Regions from separate parts of the Cetobacterium sp. 2G large genome, predicted to be linked through region 2. Evidence: riboswitches for the same ligand, from Rfam matches in the RefSeq annotation. Region 2 holds a riboswitch; the other holds the start of a gene.
What was found. A riboswitch is a leader RNA that binds a small molecule or an ion and turns the genes downstream of it on or off. The one in region 2 is predicted to bind cyclic di-GMP.
Positions count from the first base shown of each region.

Region 1: linked by a shared signal. The riboswitch ahead of H5J23_RS06900 (GGDEF domain-containing protein) and the one ahead of H5J23_RS10165 (winged helix-turn-helix transcriptional regulator) in region 2 are both predicted to bind cyclic di-GMP.

Region 1 covers NZ_JACHTH010000005.1:851,175-859,718, reverse strand. Annotated here, with positions in the region: gene H5J23_RS06955 (EFR1 family ferrodoxin) at 101-871, opposite strand; gene H5J23_RS06950 (hypothetical protein) at 1,037-1,522, shown strand; gene H5J23_RS06945 (dihydrodipicolinate reductase) at 1,563-2,597, opposite strand; gene H5J23_RS06940 (nitroreductase family protein) at 2,761-3,543, shown strand; gene H5J23_RS06935 (hypothetical protein) at 3,586-3,891, opposite strand; gene H5J23_RS06930 (lipocalin family protein) at 3,928-4,464, opposite strand; tRNA gene H5J23_RS06925 (tRNA-Asp) at 4,561-4,637, opposite strand; tRNA gene H5J23_RS06920 (tRNA-Leu) at 4,654-4,741, opposite strand; gene H5J23_RS06915 (hypothetical protein) at 4,951-5,163, shown strand; gene H5J23_RS06910 (hypothetical protein) at 5,189-5,734, opposite strand; gene H5J23_RS06905 (3'-5' exonuclease) at 5,760-6,335, opposite strand; cyclic di-GMP riboswitch class I at 6,497-6,572, shown strand; gene H5J23_RS06900 (GGDEF domain-containing protein) at 6,707-8,544, shown strand, end outside.
Region 2 covers NZ_JACHTH010000005.1:1,547,467-1,556,010, reverse strand. Annotated here, with positions in the region: gene H5J23_RS10195 (iron-containing alcohol dehydrogenase family protein) at 1-750, opposite strand, end outside; gene H5J23_RS10190 (MetQ/NlpA family ABC transporter substrate-binding protein) at 1,129-1,899, shown strand; gene H5J23_RS10185 (transporter substrate-binding domain-containing protein) at 1,918-2,661, shown strand; gene H5J23_RS10180 (hypothetical protein) at 2,700-4,094, opposite strand; gene H5J23_RS10175 (hypothetical protein) at 4,181-5,575, opposite strand; gene H5J23_RS10170 (cold-shock protein) at 5,788-5,988, shown strand; cyclic di-GMP riboswitch class I at 6,117-6,192, shown strand; gene H5J23_RS10165 (winged helix-turn-helix transcriptional regulator) at 6,308-6,598, shown strand; gene H5J23_RS10160 (hypothetical protein) at 6,634-8,028, opposite strand; gene H5J23_RS10155 (hypothetical protein) at 8,113-8,544, opposite strand, start outside.

The sequences.
Region 1 (8,544 bases), 700 kb from region 2:
CCGGCCATTACTATACTTAAATTTCAACACTTTAATATAAATACTCTATATTTTAAGCACTTTAAGTATTTTTTTACAACTATTGCATTATAATAAACCTTTATTTTTTCAACTCATTAACCCCAATATAAGGATTTTTATACCTATTGTCATACTTACTTTTACCACCACAAGATATAGCAACAGTTGGACATAGATTTGCACATGCTAAGCAATCTTCACAATTTTTATCCCAAACAGGTTTCCCATCAACTAGTTCTATATTTTCAACAGGACAAACATCTTTACATATTCCACAACTTATACATCTTTCATCATTCAGTTTAAACTTTTTAGAAACTGTTTTTAATCCAAGTCTCCAAAACTTATAAATCAATAAAAATATTGGATACAAAAAGATATTACTATTCGCTGAAGATTTTTTTCCTTTTAATATATCATCACAAATTGTTTTCATCTTACCTTTAGATGATTCAATATCAATTTTAGCTTTATCTTCTGGCATAGCCTTGAATAGTTTTAAATAGTTATCTGGCATATGGCAGTACTCAGAGTACTCTAACACTCTTCCTTTCTCTAATAAAATATTATTAACTTGATTAAATGGTATTCCATAATCACTTCCACCACAAGTTGCAACTGCAAACAAATAATCTACTTTTTCAATTTCAACTTTTTTTAGAAATTCTTCCACTATTTTTGGAATTCCCATGGCATACACTGGAAATAAAAAACCTACCTCTCCATTTAATATTACTTTTTCATCTTTTACTGCTGATATATTCACTAAATTATACGAACAATTTTCTTTTAAATATTTTCCTAAATATAATGTATTCCCTGTTCCTGAAAAATAATATATTGTCTTCATCTTCACTCCTATTTTCATCTCTTTTTACTTAGTATACCTTATGTAGTTATAGATAACAAGATTAGAAATAGTTCTATCTCAATCAAATTTGCTTATTACTATAATTAATGTTAAAATCTATTTTAAGAAATAGACATTTTTTCATATAAGAGGTGAAATAAATTTATGACTAATGAAATAAAAATTGCTACTTTTTTAAAAGTTGCTAAAATATTAAATGAAAATAATATCACTTGGGCTGTTGGAGCCTCTCTATTATTATACCTTAAAGGGATTACTGATAAATTTAATGATATTGATCTTATGGTAGCTGAAAATGATATTGAAAAAACTAAAAATATATTTTTATCTCTTGGAAAAGAATATGCTAAGAATCCTAATCTTCAATATAAATCTAAATGCTTTTTAGAATTTAATGTTGATGGTATAGATTTTGATATTATCAGTGGATTTGTTATAGTAAACAATAACTGCGACCACTATTTTCCACTTGAAAAAAACAGTATTGTAGAATACTTTTGTTTAGAAAATACCTCTATTCCTCTACAATCAGTAAATGACTGGCTTACTTACTATACTTTGATGAATAGAAAAGAAAAAGTGGAAATGATTAAAAACTATCTTAATAAAAACATTAAAGAATTAAAATAAAAGTACCCTTGAAGAACTTTTATCTTCAAGGGTACTTTCTTTATTTTTTATAGAAGCTAATAGGACTACTTAAATAAACTGGATTTTCTAATTTATCTACAGTTAAATATCCTGCTGGAGCATTTATTATGCTTGGAATTCTATTTACAATAGTTGCACAAGTATGCTCAACTGTTGCTGGTTTTTTCACATAAAACTCTGTATCTGGCTCACCTATAATTTTCCAATCACACATATCTCCATCTTCAGGTCCATAAACCTTTCCTATACATTGTGTTTCTATTATTGGTCCTTGGAATGTTTCAGTTGTCACAACAGCACTCATTCCTATACACATTCCAACCTCTATTGTTTTATCTAAAGTTTTTGAATAAATCTCTTTTTCGTGGAAGTATGGAACACATTTTTGAGTTTGACTCTTAATAGTCCATCCCATTAAGTTACAAAGAGCTTCATTGGAATTCCAAACATAGCTTGGCTCTAAAGATTCTGGATGAGCTAAGCTTTTTTCAAACTCCTCTTTTGTAAATCCAGCTCCATGAGCTTTAGCCAAAGCCAAACCATAATCCTCAACATTATAACTAACAGCTCCTGTTATTTTCTTTATATCATGAACTCCACTTGCAACTAACGCTACCATATTTATCCAATAAAGATCCTGCATTCCTGAACCAGTTATTGTACAACAGTTCTCTTTAGCTAATACATCTAATTTATTAGTTAAAGCTGATACTGTTGTCCAAGGATATATAGCCTCTTCACAAGTTGTTACCACATTTATTCCTCTTAACAAACATTTTTCAAACTGCTCATAACAATCCTTTATAAAGCTAAAAGTTGTTACTATTGCTATGTTTGGATCTGTTTCATCTAAAACTTTATCAGCATCATTACTTATTTTTACACCTAATTTAAATCCTAATCCAGCATATTCACCAACATCTACTCCTTCTAAAGCTGGATTTGAGTCTATTGCACCTACAATTTCAGCACCTTTCTCATATAAATATCTCAAAATATACTTAGACATCTTGCCACAACCATACTGAACCACTCTAATTTTTTCATTTTTCATAACAACTCACCTCTTAAATTTTTGTATAAGTATATATATCCACATGTTACTATAAATATTTCACAAATCCTTTAAAATTCAATAAAAGAAAATAGACAAGGACACTCTTTTATGATACTATTCTTTAAACTTTTAAAAATAATATTTATCAAGGGGGAGTTAAATGAATAGTTTATTAAAAAATCTTGATGTATTAATGAATCGAAAATCTGTTAGAGCTTATAGCGATGATAAAATCTCTGAAGAGATTAAAAATGCAATTATTGAATCAACTTTAAGAGCTCCAACTGCTGGAAATATGATGATGTACTCTATCATTGAAATTACAGATGAAAATTTAAAAAATAGGTTAGTTGAAACTTGTGATAACCAACCTATGATTAGTAAAGCTCCATATCTTTTACTATTTTTAGCAGATTTTCAAAGATGGATGGACTATTTAAAAACTTCTGGAGTAGATGAGTACAATAAAGAAAACAGTCTTGAAATGTATCACCCTGGTGAAGGAGATTTGCTACTTGCTATTAACGATGCACTAATTGCTGCACAAACAGCTGTTACCTCTGCTGAAATGTTAGGTGTTGGAAGTTGCTATATTGGTGATATTATGGAAAATTTTGAAATTCATAAAGATATGTTTAATCTTCCAAAATATACTTTCCCAGTTACTCTTATCTGTTTTGGATACCCAACTGAGCAGCAAAAAAATCGACCTCAACCACCTAGATACCCTAAAGAAATGATTGTTTTTGAAAATAGCTATAGACATATTGAAAGCGAAGAGTTTAAAGCTATGGAGATTGAAAGAAATAAAATTTCAAAACCTAATTTCCTTCCTGGATGTCACAACGAAGCTATCCATATGTATAAAAGAAAAATAACTTCTAGCTTTATGAAAGAGATGAATAGATCTGTTAAAGCTGCCATAGATTCTTGGACTAAATAGAATTAAAAAGCCTCTTAGAACTAAATCTAAGAGGCTTTATTTTTATTTTACAGTAAACTTACCATTTAAAGATTCATATACAACAAACTGCTGCAATTTCCCATTGATTTCTAATATAAATTTATGATTTATACCAGCTACAATCTGCTTTTGATACTCTATTAATTTATAATTTTTTCCAAGTTTTTTCTCTTGAACTAATTTATTTAAAGCAATCTCTCCCATAGCATCCATTTTACTACTTCCATATGCTCCAACCATTTTAGGAGAGCTATTTGTTTCCACTTTTTTACTATTAGAACATCCCACAAGTCCTAATATTGCAACTGCTAAAATTATTTTTTTCATACCCTACCTCTTTCATATTTATTTTATTTTATTTTATTATTGCCCATCTATTAAATTCTCTGTTTTAAAGCCTAATGCTTCAGCTTTTTGGATCATCTCATTGTAAATATTTAAAGGAATACTTTTCTCTCTTGATAAAAACCATAAATATTTATATGATGAGCTTGTTACTATAGCATATTTATAATCAACACTTATCCATGCTACATTATATTGAGCTCCTATTATAGGAAATGCGTTAGGGTATACTTTTAAGAAGTTTGGAATATCTGTTTGTTTAGCCGTTGCATAAAATATACTTTCTTTATTTTTAGAATCTATACCTCTATTAATAACAGATATTTTTCCATTTTTCTCTAACTCATAGTTTGCTGTTACTTCTTTTAGTCCTCTTTCAAATCCGTGATTAAATCGTTTTATCTCATACCATTTTCCCAAATACCTGTCTATTGAAAAATCAAAATTTTTCTCTACTTTAGGTGAACTTGAACAACTAAAAAATAAAATAGAACTTAATAAAATAGAGATTACTCTTAAATAAAAAAAATTATTTTTATCTCTTTTCACTAACATCTAAAACACCTCCATGTTCTAGATATACTAAATTATTTTATATTTCCTAATAAAAAATAAAAAAAGATGTATCTCTACATCTTTTAAGTTCTTTAATGGCGGGAGTGACGAGGGTCGAACTCGCGACCTCATGCGTGACAGGCATGCGCTCTAACCAACTGAGCTACACCCCCATTAAAAAAATATATATGGTGCCTGGGGCCGGAATCGAACCGGCACGCTATCAGATAGCTCAGGATTTTAAGTCCTGTGCGTCTACCTATTCCGCCACCCAGGCATTTCAGTTAAGAAGTCTCTTCAATCTTCCTTATTCGTTATTAATTCTATCAATTTTTGCAAAAAAAATCAACTAGTTTTTTCATTTTTTTTATTTTTATTTTTTAAGACTAACTTTCGAACAATTAGTTTAATTTCTTTTCTTTTTCAACTAATAATGATATAATAATTCTAGTTTAAATTAATTATAGTACTTTAAGGATGGTTTTTATGAAAAATAATGCATTTTTTAAAAATAAAAGAAAAAGAGCTCTTTTCTTTGCAAACATAATATTAATTTTATTTATATCTTTTCATTTAATTCAAATGGAATCTACTGATGAAGAGTTAATGACTTTTGTTCTCTTTTTAATTGGAGATATAGCTTTATTAATATATCAAATCGTTGAAATTATAAGAAGTAATAAAAAAGACACTAAATAATCTCTAGTGTCTTTTTTATTAAAAACTATTCTAAAGGTATTCCTACATTTGGTACAAATTCATCTGCTAAAATTTTAACTCCTTTTATTTTAGCATCTTTTCCTAACATAGGTTGAGTAGATGGATTAGAGGGATATTTTTTTCCATTAAACTTTAATATTGCTTGTCCAGGAGTTGCTCCTCCTCCTGAAACTTCCATTATAATGTCATTCCATCCCTTTGTTTTATTATCACTTATAATTATTGGTGTACAAACTAATGATAGTTCAGATATAACTTGATATCCTTCACTAACCTCTTTTAAAATAAGTCCGGAATCTCCTCCCGAGCCTCCTAACATAGGTCCATATGCATAAACTATAACTTCAGGTTTTTTATCTCCATTTAAATCTACTTTATTATACATGTAGTGAACTATATCCTCTCCTCTTTTAAGAGAATAAGTTTTAATTAAAGTTTCCTCAACTTCTCTGTCTCTTTGAGTTTCCGATTTCATTGATTTCATCTCTGCACTTAAAGATACCATACTTGTTAAAACTACTGACATTATAACTAAACATACCTTTTTCATCTTTCCTCCTATTATAATTTTTTAATTATTTGGCTTTTTCAAGAACTTTAGCTATGTTTTTATAAACCTCTCTTGTTGCTCTAATATCTTCTAAAGCATCGTGTGCATTTTCTAGTGAAACATTAAAATGTTTACACCACGTTTCTAATCTATTGTTTTCTAAAACTGGTAAAATTCCCATAACTTGAAGTGATTTTACTAAATTAAGAGTACATACGTTTAATTTAAAATCAATAAAGCTTCCCATAAATCTATTATTTAATCTATTATAAAAATTATATAACATTCTAAAATCAAATGGATAGTTATGACAAATCATAACTAATTTATCATTTTTATCATATCTATCTACATATTTTGAAAAAATTTTCTCTAACTCTTTTAATGCCTCTTCTGGCTCCTGCTCTTTGTTAAGTTCTTCTACTGTAAATCCTATAGTTTTTAAAGCACTTTCTGAAATATCTGCTCCGTTATGAGGTTTACATCTAATATTAAACCATTCTACAACCTCGTTATCTATCTCTATAGCACCAGCTATTTGAACTATTGCAGAGTTATCAGTTAATCCAGTTGTTTCTGTATCTAAATATAATAATTTCATACCTATCCTCCCTTTTATCTATATTTTAATAATACTCTATCATTTTTAAAATTACAATATAAAATATTTTATAAAACTTATTGAAATTCTCTACATACTTTTTTACAGTAAATTTCAAATTGATTAAACTACATTTATAATATATCATATGAATGCTTATTCAAACAAGCAGGCAAAATAAGGGAAACTTTATGACGCAAAGCTATAGGACCTGTAAAATGGTAGCCAGTTGCAACAATTTTTTTATAAAATTGTTGTTTTTTTTATTTTAGGATTAGTCCACCTAAAAAATACACATTTTTAGTCACTACTAAATAAGAATAACTTTACAAGCTAAATTTGTATTTAGATAAAATAAATGGAGGACAAAGTTGAAACTATTAAAAAATAGATTTTTAAAACTACTACTATTCTTAACTATGACAATGGTAGCTTTTTCAAATGATAATACTTTTTACCTAGGAATTCAAAACTATCCAGAGACTGAAGTAGAAATTGATGGTATTTCTATCAATGGAATTATCCGTGACCTCTTTAAAAATGAGTTAAAATTAAATGTAAAAGAAGTTCATGGTTCTTGGAGAGAAAGTCATAATAATCTTGAAAAGGGAACTATCGATGCCTTAGGGTTGGTCACAAAAAACACTGTTAGAAAAAACAATATATTACTTTCTAAACCTATTTTTAGTGAAAATCTATATGTCGCTTCTGATAAAATTCCTTTAGATTCACCATATGATTTAATGAATCAAACAATTTATGTGTTTAAAGGGGATGAAATTCCCATAAAGCATTTAAAAGATTTTTTAGAAAAAAACAACATAGATGCAAATATCGTAGAAGTTGATAATATTGATGATTTTAAAGATAATTTTTACTTAGACTCAGAGTTTATCGCTCTCAAATCTCAAAATAGACTATTAGTCTCATTTTTAGCTCCTGTTTGCATTGGTGTAAATAAAAAATATGAGTATTTATTACCTCACATAAATACTGCTTTGAATAAAAAATATAGTAAAAAAATATCTAATCACTTTAAAAATCTTCCATTATACTATCAAAGAGAAAGATTCCAAAATAGCTTAACTGAAGAGGAAAAAGATTTTTTATCACAAAAGAAATTTATAACAACTTCTCTTGAAGATGACATCTCTTTAAGTATATATATTAAAAATAGTGATCAATTTATTGGAATACTACCTGAATATATTGATAAAATTGCTAGTATTATTGAAATTCCAATAAAATATACCTACAACGGGAAAAAGTGGACATATATACAAAAAAAATTTAAACAAGAAGAGATTGATTTTTTAACACTTTCAACAACTGCTGAAGGAAAATCTAGCTATATCTTTTCAGAAGCAATCGATTATATCCCAATGCATCTACTTAACCATATTGATAGTGGTGATTATAATGTCGGCGTTTTAAAAGATGGAAAGTCTCAAGATATTGGTAAAGAATATTTTATAGAGGAAGATATGAAAATATACAACTCCACAGCAGAGTTATTTGAAGCTTTTAAAAAAGATGAAGTTGGTTATATAATAAGCCCATATAACATCTATGATAGAGACTGTGGTAAACAACATAAAGATATAAAAATAAAAGATATTCCTATTAATTTTGCTTTTTCAAAAAAACAAAAAATTTTAAGAGATATTTTTAATAAAGCAATTGCAGTTATTGGGGATATTGATAAAAATGAAATTAGAAATTTTGTTGAAATAGACCAGAAAGAATATGTTCTCAACATAACTGAAGAAGCTGAGGAAAAGAAAAAAATTTGGTATATAACTATATTTATACTTTTAGTACTAATTAGTAAAATAGTTTTCCAAAAAAAATTAACAAAAGCTTTAAAGTATGACCAATTAACTAATCTACCCAACAGGTATCTTTTTAATGAGTTTTGTAAAAAAAATGATTTTATCAAAGGTGCTGTTATTGTAATCGATTTAGATAATTTCAAAAAAACTAATGATAAATATGGTCATAGTAAAGGGGATTCAGTTCTTTCTGAAGTTGGAAAACTTTTATTAGATGTATTTCCAAGAGAAAATACTTTTAGAATATCTGGAGATGAATTTTATTTATATTATGGTGAGAAAAATCTTTTAGAAAGATTAGAAAAATTAATATATCTAGGTAAAAACTCCAATATTATAACTAAGTATAATATCTCTTTTAGTATCGGATACTATAT
Region 2 (8,544 bases):
ATCAAAAATAGCATGAGCTAGAGCTCCGTTATATTTAAAATCAATAAGATTTGAAACGACTCCAGTTGTAACAAGAATAACTCCAGCTACTTCTTTGAAATCATCATCTACAACTGTTGTAGATAAGGCATGTTTTCCATAATTTAGCATAGTCTCTTTACAAAGATGACTTAATTTCTCTCCCATTGTAGTATTAAAATTTAATCTCTTTCCACGAGCTTTTAAATTCATTTCATAATATTTAGCGAGTGTATCCCCTATTCCAGCCCATAGATATTTTTTAGGAGCAGTGATTAGAGTTTCTAAATTTATAAAGGTTTTATGAGGAGGTCTATTTAAAAAATATAGTTCTTGAAATACATGATTTTCTTCGTACATTACTGAAATATATGAAACTGCAGCACATGTAGAAGCAATAGTGGGGATTGTGAAAAGTGGTAGATCTAATTTATCCATTAGGACTTTTGAAGCATCAATAGATTTACCACCACCGACACCAATTATTAAATCATAAGTGTTATTTTTTAGATTATCTAAAATGGAATTAATAATAGTGTGACAACACTCATTTCCATAGTGAACTAGATGAAATTTTTTTCCTTCTAAAGTTTTTAAAAATTCATTTTTAATTGATAAAAGGGATTTTTCCCCATGAATAACTAAGATATTATTATAGTTTTGAATCTCTTTACCTAAAACATTCCAAGTGTTGCTGTCCATATAAACTTCTGTTAAAATAGATTTTTCCATAAAATTTCCTCCCAGTTCATAAATTTAGATAAAATAAAAAAGCTTTTGGTTTCCCAAAAGCTTTAAATAATAAATCTTTAAAAAGTTAGTTGGGATATAAGCCTATATTTTTTTAATACAAATAGGCTCATATCTATATTTCTAGACATAAACCATAGTTTTAAAATAATACATAAACCAAAACATAGCCCTAACTTTTCTTAAAGACATTTTTAATCTCCTCCAAAATTTTTTTATTTGCATAAATATAACATAAAAAAATAGGGTTGTAAACATTTTTTTGAAAATTTTTTTTTAAAAAAAATAAAATAAAAAAAGATTGACAAAATTATAAAAAATTATTATCATTTTTAAAACATTTATAGCTGGGGGGATTTTATGAAAAGAACATTATTGCTATTAATTATTGTTTCAAATTTTGTCTTTGGAAAAGATGTGTTTAAAATTGGGGCTACTCCAATACCTGCTGGGGAGATTTTAAATGAGGTAAAGGAGGATTTAGCAAAAGAGGGATTAAATATTGAAATTATTGAATTTACAGATTATATAATGCCAAACTTAGCTTTAGCAGATGGATCTTTAGATGCGAACTTTTTTCAACATAAACCATATTTAGCTAATTTTATGAAAGAGAAAAATTTAGATTTGGTTCCTCTAGAGGATATATATGTGCCACCTTTAGGAGCTTATTCTAAGAAATATAAAAGTGTAAATGATTTAAAAGTTGGGGATAAGATAGCTATTCCAAATGATCCAACAAATGCTGGAAGAGCATTGATTTTACTACACAATAATGGAGTAATAAAATTGTCAGATCCTAAAGATCTTATGGCCACAGAGTTTGATATAGTTGAAAATCCTAAAAAGTTAAAGATTGTTTCTCTTCAAGCTGCTCAATTACCAAGATCTTTAGATGATGTGGACTTAGCAGTAATAAATTGTAATTATGCTTTAGATGCAGGATTATCACCTCAGGAAGATTCTTTAATTGTTGAGGGAAAAGAGAGTGCTTATGGAAATGTAGTAGCAGTAAGAAAAGGCGATGAAAATAGTAGAGAAATTGCAACTTTAATGAAAGTTTTAAGGAGTGACAAAGTTAGAAGTTTTATATTAGAGAAGTATAAAGGAGGAATAATTCCTCTATTCTAAACTATTTTGGAGGTCTTTATGAAAAATATATTAAAAGGAATTTTTATAGCATTAATTGCATTGATTATTTTTAGCTGTGGAGAGAAAGAGGAGAAAATTCAAGAGAAAAAAGAGAGAGTTTTTGTAATTGGAACTAATGCAGAATATCCACCATTTGAATATTTAGAAAATGGAAAAGTTGTAGGATTAGATCCAGATATAATTGAAGCTATATTTCAAAAGCTTGGATATCAATATAAGTGGGCTAATATGGAGTTTGGAGGTTTAATATCAGCCCTTCAAACAGGAAAGATAGATATGGTTATAGCTGGTATGAGCATTACTCCAGAAAGAGCTAAGATGGTTCACTTTACATCTCCTTATTTAACTTCAAAGGTAGCATTCATAACAAATAAAAAAAATCCTATAAATGGAATGGATGATTTGGAGAATAAAAAATATGGAGCAGAGTTAGGAACAACAAAAGAGAATACTGCTAAAAATATTTTGGGGTCAACAGTAATACCTTTTCAAAATAATACTTCAGCTTTACTAGCCTTAAAAAATGGTCAAATTGATGGAATTGTTTTAGATGAAAGTGTGGCAGAGGAGTATGTTAAAAACAACTCAGATTTACTATTAATTGGTATTTTAGAAGGAGAACCAAAAGCTATAGCTCTAGGAAAAAATGATAAGGATTATGAGAAAATAAATGAGGCATTAATTCAATTAGTTAATGATGGGACTATTGAAAAATTAAAAGAAAAATATAAAGTTAAATAATTAAAAGGTGGTTTTATTTTATAAGACCACCTTTTTAATTATTCTTTATAAAATTTATTAACTCCTAAACAGAAAGCTTTTTCTTCTAGAATATTTTGAACCTTTGAATTACAATAAAAATCTATAACGAAAACGTTATGATTTATCTTTTCATCACTAATAACAAGATCATATTCATCAAAATTTCTTAATATATTTTTTTTATGAAAAAATGAAGCTTCTAAATCAAATTTTATATCTGGAGCTAGTCTAGTTAAACTTTTTTTAAATAAAGTATAGTGATTTGCATTTATTTCGTTAAAAAGAAACAAAACATTTTTTATGTTGTTAAAATTATCCTCAATTAGAGCTCTTTTTAGAGCAAAAACAATAGAAAATTTATCTGCTAAAAAAAACTCATAAGAATGTTTTTTTGAAATAAAATCCAATTTATCTAAAAGGACTTTTTCATTTTCATTAAAATATGTATTTTTAAAATCTACTATATTATTTTTAAATTTAAATAAAGCGAGATAGATATTATGAAAAAGCATATCTTCTAGCTCTGAGTTTAAATTAGATATTTTAAATTCAGTTTTTAAAATGTGTAAAAACTTTAAGGTTTTTACTTTGTTATCTTTGTCTAAAAAATAGTAATCTAAAATCAAGGTAGTTAAAAAGAAAGTTAATTCATCCTTATATTTAGGATTAAAATCTCTACCATATTTATTAATTAATGATTTTATATGATTAAATTCTTTAGTTTCAATGTAACTTTCATTTCTAAATAGAGATTCTTCAAAAATTTCAGAGCAAATTTCTAAAGAGTATAAAAAAGAAAGTAAAAAATAATTAACAGATATATTAGAAAATTTAAGTATAGGATAAATTTGAGACAATCTAGTTTTAGTGTCAAATTTTTTAATATCCACTAAAAGAGATTTTAATGGAGGAACTAAAATATCCTCTTCAATAAAAAGCTTCATAAGCTTTCGATGAAAGTTTTTTTTGTCAGTAAGGCTCAGTTCAGTTATTAAAAGTCCCTTTCCATGAAGATACTCATAGCGAGTCCCATTTTTTGAAAACTCATCTTTAACACTTTGAAAGCATCGAAGAATAGTGCTTCTCGACAATTCTAAAATCTCTTTTTCCCTTTCTAAATTTAAAAATCCATAAGCAATAAATTTAATATAAAGATAATCAACTCTTTCCTCAACAGTTAAAACGTTAAAATTATCAAAGAGTATTTCCCATTGTTTTTTAGTGAGTGGTAAATAAAAAATATCCTCTTTTTTTTCAATTTTAGGTAAATCAATAGATTCTAAAAAATCATTAATTTGTGAAATCGTTTTTAGAATAGCGTTTTTTTCAACTTTTAAATACAGATGCATATCTTCTATTGACATCTCAGTTTGAGATAAAATTTTTAAAACATTAGCAGCTGTTGTATTCATTTAATCACCTCCGACATTTATAGTTTAACATATATTTTAAAGGAACAGAACATAAAAAAGAACACTTAGAAAGTGTTCTTAAATATTTAAATAGTGTTTAATTTATTTAATCCACTTGTTAAAGCATGATTTTCTAAAATACTGTGGATATTGATAGTGTTATAGTACTCAACAACTTTTACATTAGGCACAATATTACTATCGCTAATAATTATATCATAGTTTTTATGATTTTGTATAATATCTTTTTTATGAAAAAAAGTTGCTTCAACATCAAATATTATATTTGGGTAGAATTTTTTCAAAGATTTTTTAAATACAATTTGATCAACGGCAACGACTTCATTGAAAAGTAAAAGAACACTTTTTATATTTGAAAAATTTTCGTCCATAAGAATTCTTCTGATAACATATACAATCATAAATTTATCTACTAAATAAAGAGTATACGAAGACTTATTTAAAATTTCATCTAATTTATTTAAAATTATTTTATGTGGTTTATTGAAAGAAACATTAATAATTTTTACAATTTTATTATTATATTTAAAAAATGAAAGATATAACTTATTAAATAACATTTTCTCAAGATCTTTATTTGAGATTTTTATTTGAAATGTTTTTTTAATAGATTCTATTAAATTAAAACAAATATTTTTAATGTCATCTTCTAAAATACCATTTTCAAAATAAAGAGATGTTAAAAAGTGAGTTAGTTGATTTTTAAAATCATTATTAAAATCATCTCCAAATATAGTTATACTTTTTTCAATCTCTTTAAATTTATCTAAATTTAAGTTTGAATCATTAATAAAATTAAAACCACCAAAGATGTGGATACAAACTTCTAAAGAGCATATAAAAGAAAGTAAAAAATAGTTTATAGAAATACCTGAATTTTTAAGTATAGGGTAAAGTTGAGAAAGCCTTTTTTTTGTATCAAAAAGTTTAATAGAGTTTAAAAGTTCTCTCCTTGCAGGAACTAAAGTATCTTCTTCAATAAAAAATTTCATAAGTTTTTTATAGAATAAAATTTTATCTTTTTTTGATAGTTTTTTTAATACTAGACCTTTGCCGTGATAATATTCATAGGTAGTACCATTTTTAGAAAAATCATCTTTAACAACTTGAAAAGATCTTAAAATAGTGCTACGAGAAATATCTAAAATTTCTTTTTCCTTTTCTAAATTTAAAAACCCAGTAGAGATAAATTTAATAAATAAGTAGTCAATCTTTTCATCTGCAGTCAAAGTTGTAAAGTTTTCAAATAAAAATTTCAATTCATGAGGCATCAATTTTAAAAAATAGAAATTATCATTTTTTGAAATAATAGGTAAATTGATTGAAGCTAAAAAATCATTAAGCTGTGAAATTGTTTTAATGATAGAATTTTTTTCCACGTTTAAATACAGTTGCATATCTTCAATAGAAATCTCAGTTTGAGATAATAGTTTTAAAATATTAGCAGCTGTTGTATTCATTTAATCACCCCCGACATTAATAGTTTATCATATATAGATATATATTAAAATAGAAGTGAATGAAAAAAATAGATATGATTATATACCACTTTTGCTTCTATAAAAAGAAAAAATGGAATATTTAATTTATAAATTATATATGATATTATTAGAGCATATAAGAAATTAATTAAATTTCAAAAAGGATTATAAACACGGAGGGGAATAAAGAAATGACAAAAGGTACTGTAAAATGGTTTAACAAAGAGAAAGGATTTGGATTTGTAACTTGTGAGGAAGGAAAAGATTACTTTGTACATTTTTCTGGAATTATAGGAGATGGATTCAGATTTTTAGAAGAGGGGCAAAATGTATCTTTCAGAGTTGAAAGTGGAGATAAAGGGCCTTTAGCAAAAGAAGTTCAAGCAAACTAATACCTAATCCTAATAATATATAAAGGACGGAGATGTTCCGTCTTTTTTATTTGTAATTGTTTTTGTATAGAGCATTTTGTAAAAAAAACATTGCATAAAATGGTAAAAATAGGATATAATTAGAGTACAAAATTATATGGCAAACTATGAGAAATCATAGGACGCAAAGCTATAGGGCCTGTAAAATGGTAGCCAGTTGCACTTATCTTTTAAATTGAGGGATAAGTGTTTTTTTTTTGAAAGAATAAGTTAAAAAAAGGAAAAAGAGATAATGTCTATAATAGTATATATAGATAAAATCTATTAGGGGTGTTGTATTATGTGTAAAACAGAAATAAAAAAAGAGTTAGGGAAATATCATATTAATTACACACATGAGAGGATTTTAAGAAGAATAAATGAGAACCCAGGAATAACTATGTGTGAATTAACTAAGGGATTGGATTTGTCAAAGGGATCAGTTTCGCTTTGTATAAAAAGATTAGAAGAAGAAAATTTGATTCAAAAATATGGAACGTTTGATGATAAAAGAGTTTTTAGACTTCATCCAACAAAAATAGGAAAAGATTTATGTAGTAAAATTAAATTAATACAAATATTAAAAATATAACCTCTGTGTAAGTTTTTCTACAGAGGTTATTTTTATTATATTGGTAAAGGATAATATTTAATAAAAGGATAGTTAGAATTTAAATTTAAATTTTCAAAAGTTATTACTAAAGAAACTTCTTCGTGTAAAAGATAAGTATCTAACTCATAATATTTAATAAAATGAGATATATGTATATTTTCTTTTAAAAGAAAAAGATTTTTAATAACAGGATGTAAAAATCTAGGAAGATCTCTAAAAACAACTATTGTATTTGTAACTTCTGAAAAAGTGTTTTTATTTAAATTTAAAAGATAAAGAAAAATAATATTTGAAAATTGAATATTAAAATAAGTTTTTCTTAATTCAAGAAATAGATGATAACATTCATTTTTTGCTTTAATATTTAAATTTAAACTAAGAAATGAAAGATCATGCATTGATAAAAAAGAGCTTTCTTTACTTGCAATATGAATTCGATTACTAAATTTTTCAAAATAACTTTTTTGAAAACAGTTTATAGATATAAATTTAGAAAAGAGCTTTATAAGTCTCTGAGACTCTTTATCCAAAGATACATTTGTTTCTTTTAAAATTCCAGCACAAAATTTTAAAGTTAAAATAAAAACATTTATATTCTTTAAAGGAAATTTTCCCAAAGTTGAAGTTTTGAAAAAAGTATATGCTTTTTCAATATGTTTTAAAGAAAAAATATCGGAGAAATATTTTTTAAACTCTTCTAGAGATAGCGTAGAGATATCTTCAGAACAATTTTCATCTAAATATACTCTGTATATACTGCATAAAAGTTTTTTATTGTTAGCAAAGATATCTAAATCAAAAGCATAAAGAAAATAATCTATTTCATGAGTAGTTTTTTCAGATATTTTTTGTTGAAAAAAATTAAAATAATCTTCAGCCATTAAAAGTGGTAACTCTTCAAATTCAACTAAAAATTTAAAAAAATATGAAAGAAAGCAATTTTTAATATTATTAATATCTCCTAAAATACTAACCCCTTTACTAGGAATACTACAAATATTTAAATTATAAAATTCTAAGGATTTTTTTACAGAGATTAAATCAGCGCTTAATGTTCTTCTAGATATATTAAAAATAGAAGATAAGGTATTTAGATTTAAATTTATGTTTAAATCATAATGTCTTAGCAAAACTAAAATAATATAAAATATCCGATCTTCTTTAGCAAAAGTCTGTTGTTGCTTTAAAATTTTAAAAAGAGATTCATTATTTATAATCTCATTAACCATATTTTGTAATAAAATATTTTGTTTTTTATTTCCTATAAACTGATAAATTTGTTTTATATATAAAATAACATTTTGTTTATTCATTCTTAAGAAGTTACAAATAAAATCTATATTTTTATCAGGAATAAAATTTAATAATTTATATATTCTGATATGATTAGCATTAATATTTATTTTCATTTTATTATTCCCTTCTTTAATTAGATACTATTAATATAGTATATCATCTATATATAAAAAATTAAATCAAAAGGATACAATTTTTTATTTATAAGAAAAATTTTCAAGAGCTTTATCAAAAATATAACCATAAATAGCTGAAAGAACTTGCATAGAATTAAAACTATTTACTACAATTGTTTTTGAATTTAAACTAGGTTCATCACTTAAAATCAAATCATATTTATTTTCATAATTCTCTGGATTTAATTTATAAAAAAAAGTTGGTTCTATATGAAAATTAAACTTTTTGTTATGATTGTATAAAGAATCTTTTAAATGATTATCATCTAAAATGATAACTTCATTAAAAAGTAATAAAATATTTTTTAATGAATCTTTATTATGTTCAATAATTATTTTTACAATGATTTGTATAATTGAGATTTTATCACAAAAAAATAGATTTAAGTTATATTTTTTTAAAATATTATCTAATATATTTAATAAAGTTTTTTCTTTATTAGTTATAGTAGA